One region of the Bacillus sp. EB106-07-01-XG149 genome, then DNA from elsewhere that is predicted to be linked to it. Evidence: predicted binding sites of a transcription regulator. Region 1 holds the regulator's gene; the other holds the start of a gene.
The links. Region 1 encodes LexA, which represses DNA repair genes until DNA is damaged. Its sites were predicted from a motif close to CGAACATATGTTCG; they were not measured.

Region 1 (4,222 bases):
TAGGTACCGTGTATTGAATAGTACTGAAATGAGAAAGGGGGATTGACCTTGAACGTTCAGTTTAAAAAAGGCGTGTTAGAACTTTGTGTTTTAGCACTTGTGAAACGTAAAGATTGTTACGGCTATGAACTTGTTCAGCAAATCTCAAATAAATTTTTAATATCGGAAGGGTCAGTGTATCCTTTATTACGTCGTTTAACGAAAGAAGGATATTTTCAAACGTATTTAAAAGAATCTACAGAGGGGCCACCTCGTAAATATTATCAACTAACGGAGCAAGGGGAGACGCAACTGAATTTGTTAGTAACGGAGTGGCGTGATTTTGCAAAAGGCGTACAAGAAATTATTGAAGGGGTGGAATGGGATGAGTAAAGAACAGTTCCTTAAAGAATTATCAAGTCATCTTAGAAAGTTACCGGAAGAAGAGGGGAAAGATATTTTATTTGATTATGAAGAGCATTTTCAGTTTGGGAAAGAAGAGGGGAAAACTGAATCGGAAATAATAAAAGGCCTTGGTTCTCCGAAAGTAATTGCGAAAGACTTACTTGCTTTGTATCGCTTTGATGAAATGAAAAAGGACCCATCTACTTCGAATATAACAAGGGCTGTCATGGCTGCGATTGGACTTAGTTTGTTTAATTTCATTATTGTGTTAGGCCCGTTAGTTGCAATTATCGCTTTTATATTTTCTTTTTGGGTCGGTGGGATTGCTAGTGTAGTGACACCATTTTTGGTTATTGCAAAAGTATTTATGGGTACTTTTATATGGTTGGATGTATTCGTTAGTATAACGTTTGTTGGAGTAGGTTTGTTGTTATGTATTATCGCTTATTATAGTACGAAGTGGTTTAAAAAGTTATGCGTACGTTATGTAATATGGAACTTCAAAATGATAAAAGGGGAGTAGATGATGAAGAAAATATTGTTAGTAGCTATCGCTTGTATCATTATTGGAGTAATAGGGATTTCACAAACATATGAAAAAGCAGTGCAAACTGCAGAAAAAGGAAACAAAGAAGACGTTATTAAAAACGAAACATTAAAAAATATACAAGTTAAGTTAGACGCTGGGGATATTGTTGTCCAAAAATCTCCCGACTCTTCTTTTTATGTAAAGCACACAGGAGATGCACGTAAACAAGAGATTCGTATTGCCGAAGATGGTGATACATTAAAAATTATTGGGGAAAGAGAAAAAGGTGCTTCATTTGATTTTTCCTTTTACAATTTCAAGTTTCAAACGTCTACATTGACTATATTTGTACCAGAACGTTCTTACCAAGAGATAAAAATAAATTCATCAACTGGACAAATAGAAGTAAGTGATGTGAAAAGTGATCGTGTAAGTGTTGGGACACTCGCTGGAGAAGTAGATTTGAAACATGTCACAGCTAAGAGTGTGGAGGGTTCTACAAAAGCTGGTGAGGTGAATTTAAAAAAGGTAATAGGGAAAGTAACAGCGAAAACGGCTAGCGGGGATGTATATGTTGTGGATCATGATCCGAAGTATGATGTAGAGGCAAGTTCAACTGCTGGGGATGTAGATATTACTTTATTAGAAAAACCACAAGATGCAGTTATAACTGGGCAAAGCGCTGCTGGCGACGTGATGATTTTTAATGAAGAAAATAAAAATATAACAATTGGCAATGGTAGTAAAAAGATTAGCGGTAAAACAGCTGCTGGCGATGTGACGATTGAAACTCGTTCATAAGAAATAAAATGTATGAAAATCTATCAAAATACAAAAAAAGAAGATAATTACCGTATATAGATAAGGTAATTATCTTCTTTTATTATTCTTAATGTAAATCACGATATACGCCAATTACTTTTCCAATAACTGACACTTGTTTTAAAATGATAGGTTCTAATGAAGAGTTTTCCGGTTGTAGACGGAAATGGTCTTTTTCTTTATAGAAACGTTTAACAGTTGCTTCGTTATCTTCTGTTAAAGCGACTACAATTTCACCGTTGTATGCAGACTGTTGTTGGCGAACAACAACTAAATCCCCATCGAAAATACCAGCTTCAATCATACTATCTCCGGAAATACGTAACATAAATACTTGGTCTGCTCCAGCAACAATGCTAGCTGGAAGTGGGAAGTGATCTTCTACACTTTCAACTGCTGTAATCGGTAATCCAGCAGTAACTTTTCCGACAATTGGAACTTGAATAACAGATTGTGTTTCTGTATCCATTCGGTTGTCACCTAAAATTTCAATTGCTCGTGGTTTTGTTGGATCGCGTCGAATATATCCTTTTTCTTCTAGTCGTGATAAATGTCCGTGCACTGTAGAACTAGAAGCGAGGCCGACTGCTTGACCGATTTCACGTACGGAAGGTGGATATCCTTTTTCTTGTACTTTTAGCTTAATAAAGTCGAGAATGTCTTGCTGGCGTTTCGTTAACTTTTCCATGTTTTCTAACACCTCGTTTTCTTTCATTTTTCTTATTAATAAGTATAACATGCGAAAAAACATTCTACAAACATAAGTTCGAACGAAAGACGAATTTATGATACACTAATAAGGAAAATATAGTGAGAAAGAAGGGTTCAAAATGAATGCAATTATTTATGCACGTGTGAGCACAACAAAAGAAGAACAGGAAACATCATTATTGCGTCAAAAAGATGAATTATTGCATTTAGCTGAGCGCTATCAAATGAATGTTGTAAAGGTGATTGAGGAGCAGGCTAGTGGTTATACAATTGAACGTGATGGCATATTAGAAGTGCTAGATACAATTCGCGATGAACAAGTTGATGTACTTCTCATACAAGATGAAACGCGCCTTGGTAGAGGGAATGCAAAGATTGCATTAATGCACTGTTTACATAAAGAGGGAATAAAAGTATATACGCATAGGCATAATGGAGAATTAGAACTCTCTGACTCTGATTCGATGGTGCTAGATATAATTGGGATTGTTGAAGAGTATCAAAGAAAGATCCACAATTTAAAAATTAAACGTGGCATGCAAAGAGCGGTAGAGAAAGGATTTCGTCCAGAGAATAATTTGAAAAATCGTCATTTAAGTATAGGACGTGAGAAAAAAGAAGTGCCAATTGAGGAAATTGTACGTTTACGCCGGAATGAATTAACTTTTGAAGAAATTGCAGCAACACTTCGTGGTTTTGGTCATGATGTTTCAAAAGCAACTGTACATCGAAGATATGTAGAATATACAAAGCAATTGCTTGATAAAGAGGACTAACTATTGTATGATAATAATCAGTTTTGAGTAAAAGGGGGATTCGAGATGCAAAGTCACGAACTCATTGAACGCATTAACTTCTTAGCGAAAAAAGCAAAAGCTGAAGGTTTAACTGAAGAAGAACAACGTGAGCGCCAATCGCTACGTGAACAATATTTAAAAGGATTTCGTCAAAATATGTTAAACGAACTTAAAGGAATTAAAGTTGTTAACGAAGAAGGTACTGATGTTACACCGGCGAAATTAAAAGCTTTAAAAAAGCAAGATAATGCAAAATTAAACTAAAAGATGGGCGAAGCCCATCTTTTTTATTTATTATATCCGTTATTTAATAACTTTCCAGTTGTTATTGACTGTTGCTTCTATCTTTTTGTGCTTCAATATATAGTTAGCGATAAGTTCAGACATATCTGTTGGTATGTCTTTTATTACGGGCTTATTTTGAAACATAAAGAAGTTCCCTCCGCCGCTTGCGCGATAATTATTCATAACGACGTCATATTCTTCGTTCATATGAAGTGGAGCGCCTTTATACTGTAAGGATTCTGCTCTCTCGCCAATTGGTTTGGAAATGTTTAATACGTACGAAATTCCTTCCCACATATCGTAATTATAGTGTTGCGGCTTTGGTTCTATGTAGGCAGGGTTTACGATGATAGTTCCATCTGCTTTTAATATGAAATAAGAAGCAGAGAGTTCAAGGGCATCTTTTATATCCGCTCCAGTTATTCTAATTACTTTTAATGTATTTGGATAAATATAATTAGAAACGATGTCACGCATTGTTACGCGATTAGGGAAACCTGGAGATGTATTATGGAATAAGCTTGTACAAGAAATGGAAACATTAGCTATATCCATTTGTATTTTATTTATGAATTCAATAAAAGGATGATCTTGCAAACGAGTTTGCATAGCATCTGAAATTTGCATGTCCCCATAGATTATTCCAATTGGTTGATCGAGCCAATTTTGTGTATTCTCTTCATAATCAGATGCT
Region 2 (4,222 bases), on a different contig from region 1:
AGCTATTTCTGTTACTTTATCCTCCATAGTTAAAACGGTAACTGATGTAATTGTCCGATCATTCGCTACTTGTTTTCGAATAAATAAATGTGAATCTGCCATTGAAGCTACTTGAGGTAAGTGCGTAATACAAAGTACTTGCGAGTTTACTGATACTCGATAAATTTTTTCCGCAATAGCCTGTGCAACTCGACCACTTACACCAGTATCCACTTCATCAAAAATAACAGATGCAACACCTTGATGCTTAGAAAAAATGCTTTTTAAAGCTAAAATAATTCGAGATAACTCTCCGCCAGAAGCGACCTTTGAAAGTGGTTTTAGCGGTTCACCTGGATTTGTCGAAATATAAAATTCCACATGATCGTAGCCATCCGCCGTAAGTCTTACCGGGGCCCCCTCCACAAGAGGCTCTTCAGCATTTCCTTCTCTCTTCATGATTCTCACTTCAAATTTTGTTTTCTCCATATATAATTCTTTTAATTCCTGATGAATGGCATTTGTAAGATGCTCTGCAAGCTCATGACGCATAGTACTTAACGACGTTGCTTCTTTCAGAATAACACTTTCTAATTCCTTTAACTGCTTCTTCGTCGTTTCAATATGAACGTCTTTATTTTCAATCGTAAAAATTTCTTGTTCAATTTTATCAGCATACGCTAAAATCTCTTCTACAGTATTTCCATATTTTCTCTTTAGCATACGAATTTCATTTAAACGCGTTTCAATTTCGTCTAAACGCTTCGGATCATATTCCATCATATCGAGCTTTTCTCTAAGTTGATATGCAACTTCTTCTAATAAGTAGTAGCTATTTGCAATTGAATCATGATTTTCTTGATACACTTCATCTAAATGTGTAATACTCTCCATTTGTCCCATTGCGCTTCGTACATTATCTAACCCTTGTCCGTCAGCACTTAACGAGCGATATGCATCGCCTAATGCTTTGTAAATTTTTTCGAAATTAGAAATTTGCAATCGTTCTTCAGTTAATTCAATTTCTTCATCCATCTTTAAATCTGCCTTACTGATTTCTTCATGCTGGAATTGAATTAAATCTAAGCGATGCGCCATTTGTTGTTCATTTTCACTTAACGATTTTAACTGTTTTTTTAATTTCTCATAGTCAGCGTATACATTTTGATATATACCCAATTGTTTAACAATGCGATCTCCATCAAAATGATCAAGCATAAACATATGACGCTCTTCATTCATTAAATCTTGTGTTTCGTGCTGCCCATGAATATCAACAAGTGTTTTTCCAATTTCCTTTAATATACTAAGGGTGACCAGTTTCCCATTTACACGACATACACTTTTTCCGTTTGCAGCGATATCACGCTTCAAAATAATCATGCCGTCTTCTATTTCTATATCCAACTCTTCTGCCTTTTCAATACACGGATGCTTTTCATCTTCTACATAAAATAGCCCTTCTATCTCAGCTTTTTCTGTTCCGTATCGAACAAATTCCGCTGAACCACGGCCACCTACAAGTAAACTAATCGCATCAATAATAATCGATTTTCCGGCCCCTGTTTCACCACTTAAAACCGTTAACCCTTTTTGAAAAGAAATATTTAATGCCTCAATAATAGCAAAGTTTCTAATCGATAATTCCGATAACAATGCCCCATTCACCTCGTTATAAACTAATCCCCTATTAAGGGCTTTTCTCAGTTCTTCATTCAAATAGTCATACTATATGTTTGTATGTATAAATTACTTTTCTAACCGCTCCATTGTACCAAACATTCGTTTTACGGGTCAATCCACCTATTTTCTAATTTTATTCAAAGAAAATATTATATTACAATTAAGAATTCACATTTTTAACCAATAAAAAAATCCTGTTCACTTTCCACTTTACAGAGGAAAGCAAACAAGATTTTTTTTACAACATATTTAAGAAACGATCAGAGACAACACCTGTATCTTCAGGTGTACGGCAAATAATTAAGCAAGTATCATCACCACAGATGGTTCCGATGATCTCATCCCACTCTAAATGATCAATAAGTGCTCCAAGTGAATGAGCGTTACCAGGCAGTGTTTTTAGCACAAGCATATGTCCTGCCGTGTCTAATTTTACAAATGAATCCACTAGATTGCGTTTTAATTTTTGTAACGGGTTAAATCGTTGATCTGCTGGCAAGCTATATTTATAGCGCCCATCATGTAATGGCACTTTCACTAAGTGCAGTTCTTTAATATCGCGCGATACTGTTGCTTGCGTTACATTAAATCCCTCATTACGTAAAATATCAACTAATTCATCTTGTGTTTCAATTTCTTTGTTCGCAATAATTTCCCTGATTTTAATATGGCGCTGACCTTTATTCATACATTTGCACCTCACACTATCTCTTACCATAGTTTAAACATTGGTATACTTCACTTATTTATGTTAACTTATAATTCGTTGCTTGTACACAATTGTTTTTACAATCATTATACAATTACAACAAAAAGAGGAACAACATATGTTATTCCCCTTTTCCTTTTTGTTTTAGGACATCATGCGCCTCTGTAACTACTTGCTCAACAGAAACTGGAGAATGATTTTCGCCATTCTCACGTTCACCATGCCATTTCAGATGAATTAAAAATTCAATATTACCATCCCCACCCGTAATTGGTGAGAATGTTAAACCTTCTACGTCGTATCCTTCTTTTATAGCAAAGTCGACAATCATTTCTACGACAGCCTCATGTACTTTTCGATCACGAACGATACCTTTTTTCCCAACTTGCTCTCTTCCAGCTTCAAACTGTGGTTTAATTAACGCTGCTACATCCCCATTAGGCATAAGCATTGTTTTTAAAACCGGCAATATAAGCTTTAATGATATAAATGAAACATCGATACTAGCAAATTGCGGTAAACCACGTTCTAAGTCTGCTGGTGTCACGTAACGGAAGTTTGTCCGTTCCATTACGACAACACGCTCATCTTGACGCAATTTCCACGCAAGTTGATTGTATCCTACATCTAATGCATAAGATAATTTCGCTCCGTTTTGAAGCGCACAATCTGTAAAGCCACCAGTTGATGAACCAATATCTATCATAACTTTATCTTGTAAATCCAGGTGAAATGTCTCCAATGCCTTTTCAAGTTTATAACCACCACGGCTTACATACGGCATAACTTGTCCCTTCACCGTAATCTCTGTATCTTGTGGGATCTTCTCTCCTGGCTTATCAAGTCTCATCTCATTCGCATATACAAGTCCGGCCATAACGGCGCGTTTTGCTTTCTCACGTGTTTCTATAAGTCCTCGCTCTACTAATAGTACATCTACTCTTTCTTTTTTTGCACTCATTTGTTACGCCCTTTTTTGTTTTGATGGAATCATTGTATGAATACGGTCTACAACAGCATCTGTCGTTAAACCAATTTCTTCTAATAATTTTGTTACACTACCGTGCTCTATGAAACGGTCTGGAATACCCATTCGTTCAATTAACGCACTATGGTACCCGTTCTCAGACGCAAATTCAACTACTCCCGTTCCAAAACCACCAATTAAGCAAGCTTCTTCAATCGTTAAAATCGGTATATTTTTCCCTAAGAGATCATGTAAATATGCTTCATCCATCGGTTTAATAAAGCGAGCGTTCACTACTTTCACTGAAACTCCAGCCTTTTCAAGACGCTCAGCTGCTTCCATTGCCATTGGTATTGTCGTACCAAATGTTAAAATAGCCGCTTGTGTACCTTCTTTTAACGTTTCCCAAGTACCGATTGGAATCGCCTTTAATTCTTCATCCATATGAACACCAAGTCCATTACCGCGCGCATAACGTAATGCGATTGGTCCATCTTCATATTGCATCGCCGTATATACTAAATGTTGCCCTTCATTTTCATCTTTCGGCATCATAAGTACCATATTCGGCAAATGACGTAAGAATGAGATGTCAAATACACCTTGATGCGTTTCACCATCTGCTCCTACTAAACCAGAGCGATCGATTCCGATGAAGACATTTAAATTTTGGCGGCATATATCATGAACAACTTGATCATATGCTCTTTGTAAAAATGTTGAATAAATCGCTAAGAATGGCTTCATTCCTTGCGTTGCCATACCCGCCGCCATTGTTGTAGCATGCTGTTCTGCAATACCTACATCAATCATACGATCCGGGAATTCTTTTTGGAATTTCTCAAGTTTCGATCCAACAGGCATTGCAGGTGTAATTGCAACGA

Region 2: recN (DNA repair protein RecN) is a predicted target of LexA. The motif match lies at 1,755-1,768, and genes of this name have one in related genera.

The regions. Positions count from the first base shown of each region.
Region 1 covers NZ_JBYTDP010000004.1:8,788-13,009, forward strand. The annotation lists gene AC3WTA_RS17085 (PadR family transcriptional regulator) at 49-372, shown strand; gene AC3WTA_RS17090 (DUF1700 domain-containing protein) at 365-907, shown strand; gene AC3WTA_RS17095 (DUF4097 family beta strand repeat-containing protein) at 908-1,714, shown strand; gene lexA (transcriptional repressor LexA) at 1,803-2,423, opposite strand; gene AC3WTA_RS17105 (YneB family resolvase-like protein) at 2,566-3,222, shown strand; gene AC3WTA_RS17110 (DUF896 domain-containing protein) at 3,268-3,507, shown strand; gene AC3WTA_RS17115 (bifunctional metallophosphatase/5'-nucleotidase) at 3,547-4,222, opposite strand, start outside.
Region 2 covers NZ_JBYTDP010000002.1:482,029-486,250, forward strand. The annotation lists gene recN (DNA repair protein RecN) at 1-1,635, opposite strand, end outside; gene argR (arginine repressor ArgR) at 1,901-2,350, opposite strand; gene AC3WTA_RS08535 (TlyA family RNA methyltransferase) at 2,493-3,332, opposite strand; gene dxs (1-deoxy-D-xylulose-5-phosphate synthase) at 3,336-4,222, opposite strand, start outside.